2 regions of the Affinirhizobium capsici genome follow, and region 2 is predicted to be linked to the other one. Evidence: riboswitches for the same ligand, from Rfam matches in the RefSeq annotation. Region 2 holds a riboswitch; the other holds the start of a gene.
The links. A riboswitch is a leader RNA that binds a small molecule or an ion and turns the genes downstream of it on or off. The one in region 2 is predicted to bind cobalamin.

Region 1: it holds a riboswitch for cobalamin, as region 2 does, so the genes downstream of both, AC0JZ1_RS00615 (ABC transporter substrate-binding protein) here and AC0JZ1_RS19705 (DUF1636 family protein) in region 2, are expected to answer to the same signal.

What each region holds. Positions count from the first base shown of each region.
Region 1 is NZ_CDRNXD010000002.1:113,232-124,253, reverse strand. It holds gene AC0JZ1_RS00645 (GGDEF domain-containing response regulator) at 1-969, opposite strand, end outside; gene AC0JZ1_RS00640 (LysR substrate-binding domain-containing protein) at 1,086-1,994, opposite strand; gene katG (catalase/peroxidase HPI) at 2,173-4,347, shown strand; gene AC0JZ1_RS00630 (hypothetical protein) at 4,483-4,638, shown strand; gene AC0JZ1_RS00625 (VOC family protein) at 4,683-6,218, opposite strand; gene AC0JZ1_RS00620 (glycerate kinase type-2 family protein) at 6,357-7,613, opposite strand; cobalamin riboswitch at 7,736-7,931, shown strand; gene AC0JZ1_RS00615 (ABC transporter substrate-binding protein) at 8,065-9,072, shown strand; gene AC0JZ1_RS00610 (FecCD family ABC transporter permease) at 9,130-10,152, shown strand; gene AC0JZ1_RS00605 (ABC transporter ATP-binding protein) at 10,149-10,910, shown strand; gene ribB (3,4-dihydroxy-2-butanone-4-phosphate synthase) at 10,957-11,022, opposite strand, start outside.
Region 2 is NZ_CDRNXD010000007.1:314,732-325,753, forward strand. It holds gene cbiB (adenosylcobinamide-phosphate synthase CbiB) at 1-62, shown strand, start outside; gene AC0JZ1_RS19695 (cobyric acid synthase) at 46-1,515, opposite strand; gene cobO (cob(I)yrinic acid a,c-diamide adenosyltransferase) at 1,515-2,129, opposite strand; cobalamin riboswitch at 2,246-2,462, shown strand; gene AC0JZ1_RS19705 (DUF1636 family protein) at 2,566-2,979, shown strand; gene cobW (cobalamin biosynthesis protein CobW) at 2,992-4,029, shown strand; gene cobN (cobaltochelatase subunit CobN) at 4,029-7,391, shown strand; gene cobG (precorrin-3B synthase) at 7,388-8,719, shown strand; gene AC0JZ1_RS19725 (precorrin-8X methylmutase) at 8,719-9,351, shown strand; gene AC0JZ1_RS19730 (precorrin-2 C(20)-methyltransferase) at 9,348-10,100, shown strand; gene AC0JZ1_RS19735 (precorrin-3B C(17)-methyltransferase) at 10,097-10,858, shown strand; gene AC0JZ1_RS19740 (cobalt-precorrin-6A reductase) at 10,825-11,022, opposite strand, start outside.

The sequences.
Region 1 (11,022 bases), on a different contig from region 2:
GGTTTCGTGCCCGAATGTGTCATTGATCCGCTTGAAGTGGTCGATGTCGAGAATGGCAATGGAACCGCTTTCGCTTTGCTGCTTCAGCTGCGCCATGTAATTCGACGCACGTTCAAAAAACGCCCTGCGATTGAACAGGCTCGTTAGCGGGTCGCGATCCGCCAGATATCGCAGTCGCTTTAACTGCAACAGCGTCTCGACGTTGTTATCGATCCGACATTGCAGCTCCTCGGGGAAGAAGGGCCTGTAGAGGAAGTCGGACGCGCCTGCTTTCAGGAAAGACGCCGAGAGATGCCGATCCGAAGACGAGGATATACCAATAATCCTGATTTTGTCCGAGCCGTGGCGCGCGCGGATCTCTTTCGTCAGTTGAAACCCGTCCATATCGGGCATGAAGTAATCGGTGAGGACAAGCTCTATGGAGGGATCATCCTTAATGATCTGAAGGGCCGAGCGTCCGGTGGTAGCTGACTGAACACGAAAATTCTGTCGCGTCAGAAAGCCAACCAGATCTGAACGCATGATGTTCATATCGTCCACCACAAGAATGGAGACGGAGCGGTTCTCTATGATTTTCGCCGCTGCAGATACCACCTGGTCGATAGAGGATTGACTCTCTTTGACAATGTAGTCGATCAATCGACGTGCGGCATAATTCTTGGCAAGATCTTCTACCAGGGATGAGGAGAAGAGGATTGTGGGAACATTCTTCTCCGCCAGTAAGTCCAAAATCTCTCCGTTGGGAGCGTCAGGTAATGTAAGCCCTGTAATCGCCAGCGTGAAATTCTGTGTCTCAAGCGTTTTTCGTGTATCAAAAAGAGTTTTTTGACAATGAACGACAGCATTGAGGCGGTTCTCAAGCTTGTCGCGCATCAGATTCATCAGCGATGCGGAATCTTCCACCAAAAGAATATTGGCCTGCTCGCTACTGCTGCTGCCAGAGTCTGTATCGAGACCAAATTTACTCATATGCAGCGTATCTAATATCTATTGGAGCGGTGATAAGTCAGCTTCCTCTAAAGGATTATAGAAAGCATGCAAGTTAATTCACCCAGGGCCTCATCCCTGGATTGTGTATTTCTCTCTTAGCGTTCAGTAAAACGCTTTTGCAAGCCCACTTGCTTAACAACATCGGCAATTTGAGAGAATGATGCAAACAGCGGATTTGTTCGCCGCCACACCATGCCGATGCGACGGCGGGGTCTAGGCTCAGCGAGGCGAGAGATCGACACATCTGCAGAGCGTGTTTCTATGGGGATCGCCATTTCCGGCACCAGAGTGACACCAATACCTGCACCTACCATTTGGACAAGCGTGGACAAAGAACTGCCTTCCATCAAATCCCGTGGCGGTGCGTTCGAGATATTGCAGTAAGAAAGAGCCTGATCGCGAAAACAGTGACCTTCTTCCAGCAACAGGAGACGCATCTCCTGCAGTCTGTCTGAACTCGGAACCGGCTTGTGCTCATCCTCCCTTGGGCGCACGAGCACAAACTCTTCTTCGAAAAGCGGGAATTCTTCGAGTGATGCCTCTGAAACGGGCAGTGCAACGATTGCAAGGTCCAGGCGCCCTTCCATCAAATCTTCGATCAAGCGCTGCGTTATCGCCTCGCGAGGGCGTGGATCGAGACCAGGATAGTTTGAAGATAAGGTTTTTATGACATCCGGTAAAAGGTAGGGTGCGACAGTTGGTATGACGCCTAGCCTCAGACGACCGCGCAACGGGCCATTCGCCGTTCGAGCCAAATCGCCAAGGTCATCCACAAGGTGTAGAATGGTACGCACGCGTTCGGCAAACTCCTCTCCTAGCCCCGTAAGGCGAATTTGGCGACTACCACGCTCTACAAGAGGTGCCCCGATAAGGTCTTCCAATTCTCGAATCTGCACGGATAGGGCAGGTTGAGAAATTGAAGACGCTTCTGCCGCGCGTCCGAAATGGCGCAACCGCGACAAAGCTTCGAAGTAACGAAGGTGTTTCATAGTAAGGCCATTCATAACCTCTACATATCGCAGTGGTTAGAAGATACAATTGGAATTTATGGAACTCGTTTGATAGCGGTGCGCCATTGAAAGAAGTTCGTAATGCAGTTGTTCGCCGCCACGATGCGGCCAACCATTTGAAGTTCGTACAATATGTGAATTCAAGCTTGAATGAAGCTCGTCGGAGGACGCTATGGACGCACACAAAACAAATTCGGCTGGCAAATGTCCGGTCATGCACGGTGGTAATACTGCATCTGACAAGCCGGTTACGGCTTGGTGGCCGAACGCGCTGAACCTCGACATTCTGCATCAACACGACACCAAGACCAATCCGCTTGGCAAGGACTTCAACTATCGTGAAGAAGTCAAGAAGCTCGACGTTGAAGCGCTGAAGAACGATCTTCGCGCTCTGATGAACGAGAGCCAGGATTGGTGGCCAGCGGATTGGGGCAGCTATGTGGGCATGTTTGCCCGTGTCGCCTGGCACGCTGCCGGCTCTTACCGCCTGGCCGATGGCCGTGGCGGTGCTGGCACTGGTAACCAGCGTTTTGCGCCGCTGAACAGCTGGCCGGATAACGTCAACACCGATAAAGGCCGCCGCCTTTTGTGGCCGATCAAGAAAAAGTATGGCAACAAGATTTCCTGGGCAGACCTCATGGTTCTTTCCGGCACGGTTGCCTACGAAGTCGCAGGTTTGCAGACTTACGGCTTTGCATTCGGTCGCGAAGACATTTGGCATCCTGAAAAGGACATCTACTGGGGTTCGGAAAAGGAGTGGCTCGCACCTTCTGACAACCGCTATGAAGATGTTACCAAGCCAGAGACCATGGAAAACCCGCTGGCAGCTGTCCAGATGGGTTTGATCTATGTAAACCCGGAAGGCGTTAACGGTAACCCCGACCCGCTGAAAACCGCAGCTCAGATCCGTGAAACATTCGCCCGCATGGCGATGAATGATGAGGAAACCGTAGCCTTGACGGCTGGTGGCCATACCATCGGCAAGTCGCATGGTAATGGCGATGCGGCAAACCTCAGTGCAGATCCAGAAGCAGCAAGCGCTGAATTCCAGGGTCTTGGCTGGATGAACACCAAGGGCCGAGGCATTGGCCGCGATACGGTGGTGAGTGGCATCGAAGGTGCATGGACGACGAACCCGACCAAGTGGGACATGGGTTACTTCGATATGCTGTTCGGTCATGATTGGGAGCTGACAAAGTCTCCGGCTGGTGCGTGGCAGTGGAAGCCTGTCAGCATCAAAGAAGAAGATATGCCGGCAGATGTTGAAGATCCTTCGATCCGCTGCATGCCGATGATGACTGACGCCGATATGGCTATGAAGGTTGATCCAACCTACAACGCCATTTGCCAGAAATTCATGGCCGACCCGAACTACTTCTCGCAAACCTTTGCCCGCGCCTGGTTCAAGCTTACTCACCGCGATATGGGGCCGAAGGCGCGCTGGATTGGACCGGATGTGCCGAAGGAAGACCTGATCTGGCAGGACCCGGTTCCCGCTGGCCGCAAGGATTACGACGTTGCTGCCGTGAAGGCAAAGATCGCATCGTCGGGCCTGACGATTTCGGATATGGTTGCGACAGCCTGGGACAGCGCACGTACCTATCGCGGTTCCGACATGCGTGGCGGTGCCAACGGTGCTCGCATTCGCCTTGCTCCGCAAAAGGATTGGGCGGCCAACGAGCCCGAGCGTCTGGCAAAGGTTCTTGCTGTTCTTGAGCCGATTGCCGCGGAATTCGGTGCGAGCGTTGCTGACGTTATCGTTCTCGCTGGCACCTATGGCGTGGAACAGGCTGCCAAGGCTGCGGGCTACTCTATCAACGTTCCGTTCTCGCCAGGCCGCGGCGACGCAACGGCAGACCAGACCGATGCTGACAGCTTTGCAGCGCTTGAGCCGCTGGCTGACGGTTTCCGCAATTTCGTCAAGAAGGACTATGTTGTCAGCCCGGAAGAAATGCTTTTGGACCGTGCACAGCTTCTCGGCCTGACCGCTCACGAAATGACGGTTCTGGTTGGTGGCCTGCGCGTGCTCGGCACCAATTTCGGTGGCAGCCAGCACGGCGTCTTCACAGACCGTGCAGGCACGCTGACCAACGACTTCTTCGTAACGTTGACGGACATGGCCTATAGCTGGGTACCAACCGGCAGCAACACCTACGAAATCCGTGACCGCAAGACGGGTGCCGTCAAGCACACAGCAACGCGCGTTGATCTGGTGTTCGGTTCCAACTCGGTTCTGCGTGCCTATGCGGAAGTCTACGCCCAGGACGACAACAAGGAAAAGTTCGTGAAGGACTTCGTTGCCGTCTGGACCAAGGTGATGAACGCCGACCGTTTCGATCTGAACTAAGCCCCTCCGCCTAAGGGTTTTGTTCAGCCTCTCCCGGTGTTGCCGGGGGAGGTTTTTTTATGGGAAGAGATAAGTCAAAGAGGAACCAAGCCAGACAGCAGGTCGTTGAACTTAAGAAACCAAGAGGAGATTTCGATGAGCAACGAGCAGAGTAAGCCGCAGGCGGCTAAGGACAACCCGGATCGCGGCGTCATCACCGCCGGACCGGATGCGCATGCCAATGAAGGGTCCAGTGCCGCGACGAAGGGCAAGGCAGAGCATGAAGTGCGCCAGGCAGAAAAGAACAGCTGATAAAAGCGATTAGGGCCGCTGTCGACAGCGGCCCTTTCACGCATTCAGATTTTGATTGCCCGGAGCCATTCCTCGATAGCTGCGGCGTCCTCCTTAACCAGAGCATGATCTGCAACGATTTGCGTCGGGGTCACGATCGCCCCATTCGCTGTCAATATGTCTTGCAGCAGCCTGGCTTTTTCCATGAAGGGGTCATTCCCACCGGAGACCACCAAAACCTTTTTCCCCACCATAGACCTTGCCCGCCAGTCCTCCAGCACGGGTATCGGCCTCAGTAACGCCGCAGATTCAACAGCATCAGGCTGCCGTGCCATAACGGCGGTGAGAAAGTTTGCACCGTTCGAGTAGCCGATGAAGGCGAGCCGATCCCGATCAATCCCATAGCCCGCAACCGCGCCGTCCACGAAAGCTTCAAAAGCCTCTGCCTCAGCCTCGATATCCGCCTGATCGTATAGCCCTTCCGGCAGTCTGCGAAACCATCTAGGTGCGCCTTCTTCGGTGGCGCGGCCTCGCACACCGATGAGGGTTGCGTGGGGGGCAGCGCGGTTCGCTATAGGCATAAGATCGGTTTCATCGCCGCCCGACCCGTGGAGCAGGATTAATGTGCTGCCATCGGGATCATCCGGCACCCAAAGCCTATGGATGAATGGTAGGTCCCTATGGGGTGGACGAGGCTCACCCGGGCGGGAGAACTGCGGAAGCAGAACGCGCTGTGCGGCAATTTCCGCGGGATCGCTTGAGGGCACAAAGAGCGTCCGTCCCAATTCCCCCTCGGTTTCATCCACCAAAAATCCTGGTTCGTCGCTCGCATACTCAATCAATGTCCCGCCTGGCTCCCGAACATAGAGGGAGGTGAAGTATTTCCTGTCATGAAAATTGATGTCGCCGGAGCCATCTGCTTCCAATTCGTGCTTCATCTCTGCGACGGCCTCAACTGTGGGCGCGCGAAAGGCGACATGATCCGCTGTGCCGGTGCCGGGGATGCCCGGAACATATCCGGTAGCATCGCGAATATCGACGATGTCGGTGTCGGAGCGAAGGCGCGTCGTATTGCCTGTCCGTTGCTCAACGCGATATCCAAATTTGCCAAGGAATGCGATGCTCTCAGGCTGTTTTTCGGTCAAGAGCGTAACCCCCCTCAACCGCGAAATGGCATCATCATCTGCTGAAGCGGGCAAATTTGCGCCGACCAGTTTAATGATGACGCTGTCCGGATCTTTGAGCCTCAATACGGTTTCGCCGAACTCTTTGACAGGCCCTTCAACACGCAGCCCATGGGAGAGCGCTTTCGTCATCCAGTTTCCGATGCTGTGGATTGGAACAGAGAATGCGACTTCGGAGACTTGCCCATTACCAACCCGCCCAGGCGAACCGTCCTCCCACACAAGAAATGTGATGATTGAGCCCGGAGAGCCAGTACGGTCACCATAAAACAGATGGAGCTGACGGCTATCCTCAAAGCCACCCGTCTGCTTGATGAGACGCAGACCCAGGAAACCAACGTAGAAATCCACATTGTTTTGAACGCGCCGCGTGATCAGTGTCACATGATGCAGTCCGGTTTCGTGCTGGTTTTCCATGACTTTTCTCCGTCGGCATTGTCTCTCGGGCGCTCGCGGCCTCAGGCATTTAGACGGCGAAGATAGTCTGGATGGTGCGGTTCGACTATCGGCTACAAAATTCATTGCGTATTGCAGTGAGTGCAACAATGCCTAGGTTTAATCGATGATGATGGCGCGGAAATCATTGACATTGGTACCCGTTGGGCCGGTAACGAAGAGGTCACCAAGAGCATCAAAAGCGGCGAAGCTGTCATTTTGCGCGAGGTAATGCCTTCCATCGAGCTCAAGTTCGCGCAGGCGCGTAGCCGTCGTGCCGTCGCAAAAAGCGCCCGCATGATCACCGAAGCCGTCGATGCCGTCAGTGTCTGCTGCGAGCGCGTTGAAGCTCTGCCCTTCGAGCGCCAGACCAAGAGCAAGCGCAAATTCGCTGTTGCGGCCGCCTTTACCTTGCTTGGATCGCAGGGTGACAGTTGTTTCGCCGCCCGAAAGAAGAACAGCAGGCCGATTAAAGGGGCGGCCTTTGGTTAAAATTTCGCGAGTGAGAGCGGCATGAGCAAGCGCAATATCGCGGCTTTCACCCTCCATCGAATCCGACAGTATGTAGGGCGTAAAGCCTTTCGCTTTCGCGACACCAGCTGCCGCCTCCAGGGATAGACCAGCCGACGCGATAACGTGGTGTGTGTTGCGCGAAAAGAGCGGATGATCCGGCCTCGGTGCCTCAGCGGCGGCTGAGCGGAGATGGGCCAGAATATTCTCCGGCAGATGAAGGCGAAAATGGTCCACCATTTCCATTGCGTCCTGCCGGGTCGATCCATCCGGAATCGTGGGACCAGAGGCGACATGGGCGGGATTATCGCCCGGAATGTCAGAAATGATGAAGCTGACCACCCGCGCCCTTGTCGCTGCCGCCAGTCTTCCACCCTTGATGCGAGAGACGTGCTTGCGCACGGTGTTCATTACGGAAATGGGCGCACCGGATGCAAGCAGCGTTTCGTTCAGCGCAATTTCATCGGCCAGAGTAAGACCTTCCGGCGGGGCGGGTAGCAAAGCCGAGCCACCGCCACAGATGAGCGCGATCACCAGATCATCGGCGTCAAGCGAAGTTATTGCTGAGAAAACACGCTCAGTCGCTCTAAGCCCTGCCTCGTCGGGTACCGGGTGGGCGGCTTCCACCACTTCAATTTGCCTCGTTTCGCAGCCGTAGCCATATCGAGTAACGACGACGCCAGACAGCGGGGCGGGCCACAGCTTTTCGAACGCCGCAGCCATCTGTGCTGCACCCTTGCCTGCACCGACAACAACCGTTTTTCCATTATTAGGCGGTGAGGGGAGGAACTTCGAAAGGCCGTTACTGGGGTCTGCTGCGTCAACGGCCGCTTTGAACAGGCTTTTCAGGAAATTCCGGTGCTTCATTCGCCTGACCTCGTTGGGTACGCGTTCCACTTGGCTTGCCAGAGAAGGAGCATCAAAGAAAGAAGGCAAGTCTAATCTGCATACCGTCCGCGAAAGCTTCTGGACAAGTGTCCGCGCCGCCCCTAACAGTAGGTCGCTACGGTTCTGCATCCGCAGATGAAAAGGGAACACGGTGAGGTTCATCTGAACCTATTCCGGGACTGCCCTCGCAACTGTAAGCGGCAAGCAATCCATCATGACCACTGATCCTCGGATCGGGAAGGGATGGGCAGCGTCAGAGCCGCAAGTCAGGAGACCTGCCGTGGCAAAACGAACCAAATCCGGACGAGGGGCTCCGGCAGGGAGAGAGATCGATGTTGCATGCGATAATTTCGCACGCCCGTTTTGCGCACGCCATTGCAATGGCGCGGCGTAGTCCTGCCTATGAACCTGATTATTCAAAGGACAGGATATGAGAATTGCCTTGATCGCCGCCTTTGTTGCGGCACTGCCAAGCTTGGCTTCGGCTGAATCCACCCAATATCCGCTGACGGTTGAAAACTGCGGCCGTACAATTACCGTTGAGAAGGCGCCGTCGAAGACCGTTTCCATCGGTCAGGGTATGACGGAGGTGCTTTATGCGCTGGGCCTGGCGGACAAGGTTGCAGGAACCGCCGTTTGGGTCGGACCTGTGCTTCCGCAATTTGCAGAGGCCAACAGCCATATCAAGCGGTTGGCGGATAACGATCCAAGCTTTGAATCCGTTGTTGGGTTGGAGCCTGATCTCGTGACAGCGGAATTCGAATGGCACGTTGGCCCCATGGGCTCCGTTGGCAAGCGTGAGCAGTTTCACGATCTTGGTATCAATACTTATATTTCGCCAGCCGATTGCGTTGCCAAAACGAATACAAATGGGGGCGATGGTGTACGTGCCGAGCTTTTCACGATGGATCTCATCTATCGCGAGATTGATGAGCTTTCGAAAATCTACGATGTGCAGGACAAGGGTCAGGCATTGATAAGGGACCTGAAGGTCCGTGAAGCAGAGGCGACGGCAAGCATTGCGGGCGCAAAGGCCAAGAACATGCCAATCGTATTCTGGTTCTCCAGCAAGGAAACGAAGGGCGATGCCTTCATCGCAGGCAAGAATAGTGCTCCAGCCTACATCCTGAAAAGCATTGGTGCGCGCAATGTTGTCTCGACGGAAGAGGAGTGGCCACTTGTTGGTTGGGAAACCATTGCAGAGGCTGATCCGGCTGTCATCGTCATCGCCACCATGGACCGCCGCCGCTACCCTGCGGACGATCCTGCCGTAAAACTGGCATTTCTCCAGTCAGATCCGGTGACAAGTCAGATGACGGCGGTGAAAGCGAAGCGCTTTGTCATGATGGATGCGCAATCCATGAACCCGACACTCCGCACCATTGACGGAATTGAAGTTCTGGCAAAGGCAATCAATCAGTTCGGGTTGGAGCACTAAAGTGGCTTTAGCTTGCCTATTCAGAAAGGTGACCCAGTCCTTCGGGCAGGGTGAACCATGAGGCGCGCCAGAACTGGCTTGATGGTGATTGTTGGTGTGCTGGTGTTGATGGCTCTCGCTGTCGCCATTCTGTCTGCGGTTGCCATCGGTGAGATGACTATTCCCTTTGCAACCGTGATTGCTGCGATGACCAATCGTCTCGGTCTAAGTGCGGTCGTCATTCCGCGAATACAGGATGGCGTGATCTGGGACTATCGGCTTTCCCGAGCGCTTTTGGCGACGTTCTGCGGTGCGGGACTGGCACTGTCCGGTGCCATTCTTCAATCGCTGCTTCGCAATGCCTTGGCTGAACCCTATGTGTTGGGCATTTCCGCTGGAGCCTCTACGGGAGCTGTCGCCGTCATGCTGCTTGGCATCGGCGCAGGCACGATATCGCTTTCCGTTGGCGCATTTTGCGGCGCTCTCGTGGCCTTTCTCTTCGTGATCATGTTGACGCGTGGGAGGCAGTCTGCAGACCGGACGATCCTTGCGGGCGTAGCTGCGTCGCAATTGTTCAGCGCGTTGACATCCTATATCGTTTCAACGTCAGCGAATGCCGAACAGGCCCGCAGTGTCATGTTCTGGCTGCTTGGAAGTTTTTCTGGCGTTCGTTGGCCGGATGTGGTGGCAGCAGCAGTCGTGGTCAGCGGCGGGTTGTTGGTATGCCTCTGGCACTCGAGAGCTCTGGATGCCTTTACGTTTGGTGAGGATGCCGCCCGTTCGTTGGGAATTCCGGTCCGGCGCGTTCGCGTGTTGCTGCTTCTCGCAACGGCACTGATGACCGCTACGCTTGTCAGCATTGTCGGCGCAATCGGCTTTGTCGGCCTCGTCATTCCTCATGCGGTCCGCTTCGTTACCGGGCCGCAGCATTTGCGGCTTCTGCCAGCCTGTGCATTGGCAGGGGCCCTGTTCATGGTGGTTGCGGACATTGTCAGCCGCATCATCATTGCACCGCAGGTTTTGCCAATTGGCGTCGTTACCGCGCTTGTGGGCGTTCCGTTTTTTTCCCTCATTCTTTTCCGAGCAAGGAGAGAAGCATGAGCATCGGAACAGACCGGGTTAAATGGACATCCGGCGGCAAAATCATTGTCGATGAGGTCACTCTCAATGTGCAAACCGGGCAAACCTTGGGTCTGATCGGGCCGAACGGCTCAGGAAAATCCTCCCTCATCCGCTTGCTTGCCGGTTTACGAGCACCGACCGGCGGTACTGTTATGCTGGATGATAGTCCGATTGCCCGCTTCGGACGCAGAGAATTGGCGCGGCAGGTCTCAGTTGTGGAGCAACATCCCTCCACCGATGCCAGCGTTACCGTTCTCGATGTCGTGCGTCTCGGCAGAACGCCTTATCGTTCCGCCTTTTCTGCTTGGACGGAGGAGGATGAACAGATCGTGGAAGAGGCCCTGGCGCATGTAGGCCTTGAAAACCGCCGGCATCAGCTTTGGCACACCCTTTCCGGGGGCGAGCGTCAGCGTGTTCAGTTGGCGCGGGCTTTGGCACAGTCACCTTCCATCCTTATTTTGGATGAACCGACCAATCATCTCGATATCCAGCATCAGATCGAAATCCTGAAGCTCGTGTCGAAGCTATCGATCACCACCGTCGTTGCTATCCACGATCTTAATCTGGCGGCTCGCTTCTGTAATGTGATCGCGGTGCTGGAAGAGGGGCGGCTAATTGCCTGTGGTTCGCCCCAGCAAGTGCTGACGCAAAATCTGATTGCGCGGGTCTTCAAAGTCGAGGCCCACGTCTCGACGTCGCAACATCATGGACATCTGCATATCCAGTTCCTGATGTAGTCAAGTGCCGGGGAGAGCCTTGCAGTCTCTCCCCGATGCCTCATCTTCACGCCGCAGCAGAAGCGCGTGTCCCGTCTCGAGTGTTAAGATAGGCGATCAGATCTTCAATTGC
Region 2 (11,022 bases):
CTGATCTTTTGTTGCTCATCCTGTTCGGCTTGATCGCGACGGTTCCTACCGCGCTATTTTAAACAGGGCATCGATATCCAGATGCTTCTCCAGATGCGCGGCCAGCAGGTCTAGCACATCTTCCACTCCCTGCTCATAATCCATGCGGGATTCTACCCCGCCAAGGCGGGTAAGCCAGGCAGACCTTTGCTCATCATCGGCAAAAAGCCCATGCACATAGGTTCCGGATACAAGACCTGAGGCAGAAACCGCACCTTCGGGGCGGCCTTGGATCGTCGCGAACGGGCGAGTGCAATCCTGCCCAGTCGTTTCTCCGACATGCATTTCATACCCGGAGCAGCTAATGCCATCGCTAGTGGTGCCGAAGACGGCTTCCAGACGCTTATCTCCACTCAATCGCGTTTTGACATTGAGTAATCCAAGGCCTTCCTCAACTGCCCCTGCCGGACCTTCAACACCATCCGGGTCAGCCACCGAATTTCCTAGCATCTGGTAGCCACCGCAAAGGCCGATTACGGGCTTGCCCTGCCGCACATGGGCTTTGATATCGATATCAAAGCCAGCAAATTTCAGGGCCTGAAGATCGCTGATCGTTGCCTTGGAACCGAGCAGAAGCACGAGGTCCGCATCGCGAGGCAGGGCATTGCCGGGGCGGATGCGAACCAACTCCACATCCGGCTCCGCATCCAGTGGATCGAGATCATCGAAATTGGAAACATGCGGCAGGATTGGCACAGCAATTTTGATTTTTGCCCCAGCCTTCCGCTCCGGTTTAGAATTCAGCGCCAGCGCATCTTCTGCTGGAAGCCTTGAGGCTTGGGCGAAATGCGGCAAAAGACCAATGGGATTCCAGCCGGTGAAACCGTGGATCATCCGCATGCCTTCATCAAAAAGGCTTGGGTCGCCCCGAAAGCGGTTGACGATAAAGCCTTCAATCATCGCAGCATCCTGGGGATCAAGAACGGCCTTCGTTCCCGCAAGACTTGCGATGACACCGCCCCGATCAATGTCGCCAATCAGGATAACCGGTACATTCGCTGCGCGGGCAAAGCCCATATTGGCAATGTCGTTACGGCGAAGATTGACTTCAGAGGCGCTGCCCGCCCCTTCCACCAGCACCAGATCGGCTCGGGATTTGAGATGTGCGAAGCTTTCAAGCACGCGCGGCATGAGGCCTGCCTTGATTTGCTGATATTCCGCGGCGCGGGCATTGCCTTCCACTTTACCCTGCACCACCAGCTGCGCGCCCACTTCGCTTTGCGGTTTCAGAAGCACCGGGTTCATGTGAACAGAAAGCGGCACGCGGGCTGCACGCGCCTGAAGCGCTTGCGCCCGGCCAATCTCGCCACCATCTGCCGTGACCGCCGCGTTGTTGGACATGTTCTGCGGCTTGAAGGGCAGGATGCGCAAGCCTCGGTTTACGAAGGCACGCGCAAGACCGGCAACGATCAGCGACTTGCCGACATCGGAACCCGTTCCCTGAAACATCAGAGCTTTGGCTTGCCCACCAGCCATCAGAATTCGATCCCGGCTTGCGCCTTCACGCCTGCCTTGAAGTGATGCTTCACCAGCGTCATCTCGGTCACCATATCAGCCGCCTCAATCAGCGCAGGCTTGGCGTTACGGCCTGTTACGATCACATGCAGGTCCGGACGGCGCGACGACAGCTCGGCAACAACCTTATCCAAATCCAGATATTCGTAGCGGAGCGCGATGTTCAACTCGTCGAGTATGACAAGGCCCACTTCCGGCAGCGCCATCATTTCCAGCGCCTTTTCCCAAGCACGTTCGGCGGCTGCAACATCCCGCTTCAGATCTTGCGTGTCCCAGGTAAAACCCTCACCCATGGTGTGCCAGATCACGCGATCACCGAAGGCTTCCAGCGCCACTTGCTCGCCCGTATCCCACGCGCCTTTGATAAACTGAACGATTGCGATCTTCCGGCCATGGCCGAGCATACGAAGCCCCAGCCCGAAAGCTGCGGTGGACTTGCCCTTGCCCGGACCCGTGTTGATAATGAGGAGGCCCTTTTCAATGGTTTTCGAAGCAACTTCCGCATCCTGGACGGCTTTTCGGTTGGCCATTTTGCGCCGATGCCGCTCCGCTTCGCTTTCCTCGATATTTTTCATCCGGCCTGCCTCATCTCTCTCTCGTCTCAACGCGCGGGACTATAGCCAAACCCAGCCTTGCGACAATGCCCCACGGAAACTGACGCGCCGCGCGGCATTGACATGCTGCCGTTCAACCGCATAGTGAAGAAGACGGTCTTTTCCCGGCAACGGGGAAAGCTAAGAGGGAACGTGGTGCGGTATATGCCTAAACCACGGCTGCCCCCGCAACTGTAAGCGGCCCCCGCAGGATCTGCGGGAAACCCAGCGCATCATGCCACTGAAGACAATTCGGGAAGGTAGCGCCAGGGGTAAACCGCGAGCCAGGAGACCTGCCGTCTTGAAGAATGGTCCAACCGGGCGGGGTGCTCCGGCAGGGATAGTATGAAAGGCACGCATGCACTTGGCTTGCGCGCGCCTGCACCCCATGACAATTTTTGAGATGAAGGGGTGCGTCTTGGATTTCCAGCCGCAACATCAATCGGACGAACCTGTTGCCGCGCAAGCTCGGGTTACCATCCATGTCTGCGAAACCTGCCGCAGCGGAACTGAAGCCGTCGATGCACAGCGTGACGGTGCCAATCTCGCAGCGCATACGATGTCTCTGGCTGAGCGCGGCATAGACGTGGTGTCTGTTGCCTGCCTCGCCAACTGCAAGCGTGCCTTAAGCGCTTCCATTCAACGCGAAGATGGCTGGTCTTATGTGTTTGGCGAGCTTGACGTGGATTCCGGCTCTGACCTCATCGAAGGTGCCCGTCTTCTCGCCTGTTCTTCCGATGGGCTGATGCCGTGGAAGGGACGACCCGATGCTCTCAAACGCGGCATGATTGCCCGCATTCCACCGATGCCCACTCGATTTTCGAAGATTTGAAGGACCGATTTCATGACCAATACCCTCACCCGCATTCCCTGCACCGTCGTGACCGGGTTTCTTGGAGCTGGCAAAACGACGTTGCTGCGCCATGCGCTGGAAAACATCAAGGGCAAGCGGCTCGCGGTCATCGTCAACGAGTTCGGTGATGTCGGCATCGATGGCGAAATCCTGAAAAGCTGCGGCATTGAGAACTGCCCGGAAGACAACATCATCGAGCTGGCAAACGGCTGCATCTGCTGCACAGTAGCGGATGATTTCGTGCCTGCGATCGACAAAATTCTGGCTATGGAGCCAAAGGTCGATCACATCCTGATCGAAACCTCTGGCCTTGCACTGCCAAAGCCACTCGTTCAGGCCTTCCAATGGCCAAGTGTTAAAAGCCGTGTGACCGTGGATGGCGTTGTCGCCGTAGTGGATGGGCTGGCGCTTGCGGAAGGCCGCGTGGCAGACGATATGGAAGCACTGGCCGCTCAACGGGCAGAAGATGAATCGCTTGATCACGACGATCCGGTCGAAGAAGTTTTCGAAGATCAGATCGCCTGCGCCGATCTTGTGATCCTGACGAAATCCGACCTGCTTTCAGCTGACGATCTTGCTAAGGCCCATGCGCATGTGGAAGCGCATCTTCCCCGCGCCGTTCGTATCGTGAATTCGCAGAACGGCGAGATCGATCCGACCATCTTCATTGGCCTGGGTCTGGCCGTGGAAGACGACATCGAAAACCGCAAGACCCACCACGACGACGAGTTGGATCACGAGCACGACGATTTCGACAGCTTCGTTCTCGATATTCCGGCCATTGCCAGCCCGGAAGAACTGACGAAGCGCATCGCCGATGTGACGGATGCGGAAAAAGTGCTGCGGATCAAGGGCTATGTGGAAGTATCCGGCAAGCCGATGCGCCTTCTGGTGCAGGCGGTCGGGCCCCGTGTGAACCACTATTTCGACCGGCCCTGGGCTGCCAGCGAAGCGCGCCGTTCGCGTTTGGTGATCATTGGTGAAAAGGGCATTGATGCCGAAAAAATCGGGAAGCTTCTGGCCGCCTGATGCATATTCTCGCCACCACATCCTCGTCTCTGGACGATCTGATAGAACCGGTCGATCTGAACCAGACGCCGGGGGATGTGGTGGTGCTGTCTTTCACGGATAGCGACCTGAACGGCATCGCTGCCGCATGGGAACGCAATGAGGTGAAGGGGAACTTGAGCCTTCGCCTCGCCCAATTGAGCGATCTTCGCCATCCCATGTCCATCGATCTGTGGATCGACAAAGTGGCAAGTCACGCCAAGCTTCTGCTCGTGCGCATTCTGGGCGGCTATGACCGCTGGCGCTACGGCGTGGATGAACTGGCTCGAAAAGCGAAAGAACGCGGCATCTGCCTCATTCTCCTTCCCGGTGAATGCAGCGAAAGCGATGAGCGGCTCGCAGAGTCCTCAACGGTTGATGCCGCTGAGATTGCCCTTCTCCTCTCCTATTTTCGTTCAGGCGGACCAGATAACCTTGGCAAACTCGTTAGCCGACTTATCGCTAAGGCAAAGCGAGAGGACCAGATACCAGAGCAGGCGCAAGAACTGCCACGAATGGGGTTTTATCGCCCCGGAGCAGGCGTCGTTTCGCTGGATAGGGCGCTGGGGAGCCGCGGTTCGAGACCACTGGTTCCGCTGCTTTTCTATCGCTCCATTCTTCTGGCTGGCGATATCGAACCCATCGATGCGCTGACGGAGAACCTTGAGCAGCGCGGCATTGCCGTTCTACCCGTTTTCGTTCCCGGATTGAAGGAACGCGATCTACTGTTCATCCTTCAACAGCAGCTTCAGCCTTTAATCCCTGCTGCCATCATCACCGCAACGGCTTTTGCCAGCCAAGCGGATCTCGATGGGCAAACACTTTTTGACCAGTTGGGCGTTCCGGTTTTTCAGGCGGTGATTGCCACAACCAAGCGGCAAGCATGGGACGAAAACCAGCGTGGACTTGGGCCTTCTGATCTTGCCATGCACGTTGTTCTGCCGGAGCTGGATGGACGTCTGCTCTCTGGTGTTATCTCGTTCAAGGCAGAGCGAGAAGCAGGTTCGGATTACGGCTTTGCGGGCTTTGGCAACCGGCCAGAGCCGGATCGCGTCGATGCCGTCGCTGCCCGGATTGAAAAACACCTCGCCCTTTATGCCACGCCAGCGGCAGAGCGAAGGATCACCATTATCCTACCGGATTATCCCGGCGCGGATGGTCGCACAGGTTATGCAGTTGGACTGGACGTGCCGGAAAGCGCCCGTCAAATGCTGATCGAACTGCGTGACAACGGCTATGATGTCGCTGACATCCCCGTATCCTCCGCTGAGCTTCTGGACCGGGTTCTACGAGGGTCTGAAAACCTGCCGATAGACCAATATCATACCGCTTTTGATGACCTCCCGGTTTCTGCGAGACAATCCGTCACAGAATGCTGGGGCGATCCGTTAGCCGACGAAGGATCTAGTGCCGAGGGATTTTGCTTTCGTGCCGCCCGCTTTGGTTCTGTCACTGTGGCGCTCGCACCGGATCGTGGGCGCGAGGCGGACCGGCGCACGGATTATCATGATCCCACACGCCCTCCGGCCCATGCGCTTCTGGCCTTCGGCTTCTGGATGCAGCACGTCATCAAGACGCAAGCCATTATTCATGTTGGCGCGCATGGTACGCTCGAATGGTTGCCAGGAAAGAATGTCGCCCTCTCCCGCAACTGCTTTCCGGAGATCGTCACGGGCAATCTGCCGGTCATCTACCCGTTCATCGTTTCCAATCCCGGTGAAGCGGCAGTTGCCAAGCGGCGTATTGCGGCGCTCACCATCGGGCATATTCCTCCCAAGCTGGTAGGTGCGGGCCTCTCGCCCCAGCAGCAGAAGCTTGAGCAGTTGGTGGATGAATATGCGCAGGCTGATGGGCTTGATCGACGCCGCCGCGACCGGCTTGCAAAGCTCATCGTGGAAACCGCCGACGAGGTCGGTCTGATAGAAGAAGCAGGCGTCAGCCGCTCTGATGATCCTGATACAGCTTTGGCACGGATCGACGCCTTCCTCTGCGACCTGAAGGATTTTGCCATCAAGGATGGCCAGCACATTTTCGGGCGCTCGGAACCGGATGAAACAGAAATCTTGCGGCTGGAGAGCGCACAGTCTGAGCGAAAAGCGCTACTGAATGCTCTGAATGGCTGCCATGTTCTTCCCGGACCCTCGGGATCGCCCTCCAGAGGCAGGTTGGATGTGCTGCCAACAGGGCGCAATCTTTACACATCCGACCCCCGCACCATGCCGACCTCAACAGCTTTTGAAATGGGGCAGAGGGCGGCGGACGAGGTGTTGCGGCGCTATCTTCAGGATCACGGCGATTGGCCAAAACGTCTCGTTATCGATCTTTGGGGTAGCGCAACACTCCGCAGCGGCGGTGAAGAGGTGGCCCAGGGCCTGGCGTTGATGGGCGCTCGCCCGGTTCAAGACCCGGCGACCGGTCGCGTCACAGGCATCGAAGTTCTGTCGCCAGCTCAATTGGGTCGTCCCCGCGTGGATGTTACGTTCCGCATCTCCGGCCTGTTCCGCGATATGTTTCCCACTTTGATTGCCCTGATCGACATGGCAACGCGGTCAATCGCAAGCCGCGTGCATGAAGCACCGGGGGATAACCCGCTGGCAGAACTTGCCACCACCCAGGCTGGCGCTCCTGCTCGCATTTTCGGTTCCGCTCCCGGCACTTATGGGTCGGGGATCGAGGAAAAACTGTCTGATGGAAACTGGCAAAGCCGCGAAGAACTGGGCCGGTCCTATCTTTCCATGTCCCGCCACGCCTTTGGCGGTGCAGAGGGTGAGGCATTCGATGCGGGCGACAGTTTCGAGGCATTGGTTAAGGATGCCGATCTGCTGGTGCATACGGGGGATGATCCGGGCCGCGATCTTCTGGATGGATCGGGTGATGTTGCCTTTATCGGTGGTTTTGCGGCGGCAATGGCAGCCCTTGGCAGCAAGGCAGACCTGATTGCCCTCGACACGACAAACCCGGAAAAACCACGCGCGCGTTCGCTTGCGGAGGCGATCACTCGCGTGGTTCGTGCACGGGCAGTCAATCCACGTTTCATTGAAGGGCAGATGCGCCATGGGCCACGCGGCGCTTCGGAATTTGCCGAGACGGTGGATCGGCTGGTTGGCTTTGCCGAAACCACCGAACTGGTGCAGCAGAGCCTGATTGAAGCCGTTTACGATGCCTATATCGCCGATGAGCGGGTACGCGATTTTGTTCTCGACCAAAACCCGGAAGCCGCCCGCTCCATCGCAGACCGGTTGATGTCGGCGCGTCGCCGGGGTCTTTGGCATCCAAGGCGCAATTCTGCGGACCGTGATCTGGAAATGCTTCATGTCGCCGCCAGCCGAAAGGCACGCTCATGAATGCGGCAGCGCTTGATATGGCGCGCGGCGCTTGTCCCGCACTCGATGCGCCCATGCAAACCGGCGATGGGCTGCTTTCCCGCATGGCGTTGATGGACTGGATTTCGCCGCGAGATTTGGCAGAAATCTGCAAGCTTTCCATTCGTCATGGCAATGGCATTCTCGACATTTCCCAACGCGGCAATTTGCAGGTGCGCGGTTTGACGGCGGAAAGTGCCATCTCCCTGGAAGTCGATATTCGCAGCTTGAACCTGCCACTGCGGGAAGGCTTGGCGGTGGAATGGACGCCGCTTGCTGGAATGGAGCCGGGTCTCGCTTGCGATCCCCGGCCGCTCGGACGCTTGATCATCGATCATGCCAGCGCTCTGCGAGGCAGACTCGCACCGAAACTCTCCATCGTTCTCGACGCTGGTGGCGCGGTCGGCTTTGATGATCTTCTGGCCGATATTCGCCTGACGGCACAACGGAATGCGGATGCGCTTTGCTGGGAGATACGCCTCGGTGGCACAGCCGAAAAGGCGCTTCGCCTTGGCTTGGTGGCAGAGGCGGATGCTCCAAGCTTGGTCGCCCTGCTCCTCAACCATATGGCAGAGCGGGGGTCGAAAGTGCGGGGACGCGATCTTGCACCCGGCAGTCTTCCGGCGTCGGCCATGGCGCTGGTGAAGCCTGGGACAAACAAAGCGCCGCTTCAGAAACAGGCAAGCCTGGGCCTGCTGAACCTGTCAGGAAGCCTCGGCGCCCTTCGCATTGGCCTTCCGTTTGGACAGCAAAATGCAAATGTGTTGGCTGAATTTTGCGAATATGCAAAATTCGTTGGCATTGATCGCGTCCAACCAGCACCGAACCACACCTTGATCCTTGTTGGAGAAACAGCCACCTGCGCATTGCTGCTCAAAACCGCCAAAACAAGCGGCTTTATAACTGAAAGCGATGATGCTCTCTCCGCCATCGATGCTTGCTCGGGCAGGCCCGCCTGCCGTTCCGCATCTCTTTGCACACACGAGCTGGGACGGTTTGCGGCAGCAGAGATGCCCGACCTGTTTGACGGCTCACTGCGGCTTCATCTCTCCGGTTGCGCCAAAGGTTGCGCCCATCCCACCGCATCGACCCTAACATTCGTCGGAACGGAAACAGGTAGCCGTCTTGTATTCTGCGGAAAAACCACCGATACCGCTGTGAAACAGCTTGCCCCTCATAAAGAGAAGGCCGCGCTTGCCAGCCTGACCCGCCTCATTGGCGCGGAACGGAAATCCGGCGAGACGAACCACGACTGTCTGACGCGCCTTGGCTCCGAAAGAATCGCGGCTGCGCTGGACGAAGGACATTGATGACGGACTACGACTATATCCGCGATGGCGATGCGATTTATCGCAAGTCCTTTGCGATCATCCGCGCGGAAGCGGATCTTTCTGCCTTTTCGGAAGATGAGGCGGATGTTGCCATCCGCATGATCCATGCCTGCGGTTTGGTGGAAGCGGCGGATCATTTTCAGTTCTCAGCCGGTTTCGTCGAGGCAGCTCGCGTCGCCCTTCAGGCAGGAAAGCCGATTTTCTGCGATGCGCAAATGGTGGCCCACGGCGTTACCCGCGCGCGCCTGCCCGCCGGCAACGATGTGATCTGTACGCTTCGCGACCCACAGACTGCCGAACTTGCCAAACAGGTTGGTAATACGCGCTCGGCTGCCGCACTCGAATTATGGCGTGACCAGATCGAAGGTTCTGTCATTGCCATTGGGAATGCGCCGACGGCCCTCTTTTATCTCTTGGAAATGCTGGAGAAAGGCTGCCCCAAGCCCGCTGCCATCATCGGCATGCCTGTTGGCTTCGTCGGAGCGGCGGAAAGCAAGGAAGCCCTTGCAGAAAACAGGCACGGCATCCCGTTTGCCATCGTTAAAGGCAGGATGGGCGGCTCCGCCATGACCGCCGCTGCGGTGAACGCGCTGGCAAGGAGCGGGCTGTGAACACTATTGCTCCCGGCAAAGTCTATGGCGTCGGCACCGGCCCGGGTGATCCAGACCTTTTGACACTAAAGGCCGTCAAAGCTCTGAATGGCGCGGATGTTCTGGCCTTTTTCAGCAAACGTGGCTCTCGCGGCAATGGGCGCACCATTGTGGATGCGCATGTACGCGCTGATATACTGGAGCTGCCGCTCGTCTATCCCGTCACCGTGGAAGAGGACAAGGACACCGAGAGCTACAAAAGCGCTATAGACAGCTTCTTTGACCGTTCCGCAGCAGAAATCGCCATTCATCTCCAGGCCGGCCGCAACGTCGCGGTCTTGAGTGAAGGCGATCCGCTGTTCTACGGCTCCTACATGCACCTTCACTTAAGGCTTGCACCGCATTTTCCGGCAGAGGTCATTCCAGGCGTCACAGCCATGTCCGGCTGCTGGTCGCTGGCTGGCCTGCCTCTGGTGCAAGGAGACGATATCTTGAGCGTGCTTCCCGGCACTCTTCCGGAAGAGGCGCTCACGGAACGGCTGAACGGCACAGATGGCGCGGTTATCATGAAGGTAGGCCGAAACCTGCCGAAAATCCGCCGTGCGCTGGCCGCCGCAGGCAAACTTGCGGGCGCGATTTATGTGGAACGCGGAACGATGCCAACCGGCCACGCCATGCCGCTGGCCGAGCGGGATGAGACGCCCGCTCCCTATTTCTCGCTTGTTCTGGTTCCCGGCTGGAAGGGCCGCCCGCAGGGATTGGTGCCATGACGGGCAAGCTTACCGTCGTTGGCCTTGGCCCGGGCAGTCCGCAGCAGATTACGCCGGAAGCCATGGCGGCGGTTGCGGAAGCATCCGACTTTTTCGGTTACGGCCCTTACGTCGAGCGGCTTGAGTTGCGCGCCGATCAGCGACGACATGCTTCGGACAACCGCGAAGAGATTTCCCGTGCTGCGGCGGCTCTAACACTTGCCGCGCAAGGTGCTAAGGTCTGCGTGGTGTCGGGCGGCGATCCCGGTGTCTTTGCCATGGCAGCTGCCGTCTGTGAGGCTATGGAAACCGGCCCTGTGGAATGGCGTAATCTCGATTTTTCCGTCGTGCCAGGCGTCACGGCCATGCTGGCGGTTGCTGCCCGTGCCGGTGCGCCGCTTGGCCATGATTTTTGCGCCATCTCGCTTTCGGACAATCTGAAGCCTTGGGATGTCATTGCCAATCGGCTGAAAGCGGCAGCACAGGCGGGTTTCGTGATGGCCTTCTACAATCCCGTCAGCAAGGCGCGCCCGCACCAGTTGGGCGAGGCCTTCGAGATCCTACGTCAGAATTTGCCTGGCACAGTGCCGGTTATCTTTGGCCGCGCCGCCGGGCGCCCAGACGAAAGGATGAAGGTAGTTCCACTCTCCGAAGCGCATTCGGATATGGCCGACATGGCCACCTGCATCATTGTCGGCTCCACGGAAACGCGACTAATGGCGCGGGATGGACAACCGGATCTCGTCTATTCGCCGCGTTCCTGGGGTGGAAAGGCCTGATCCACATGGGCAATGAGCGCATCGACGGTTTCAAAGGACAAGGCTTCCGGCAAATTCGGTCGCTGGATCATGACCACCGGCAGCCCGAGCTTTCGTGCTGCGGCGATCTTGCCGTAGCTGGCAGAACCGCCCGAGTTCTTCGACACCAGCAATTGGATGCCTTT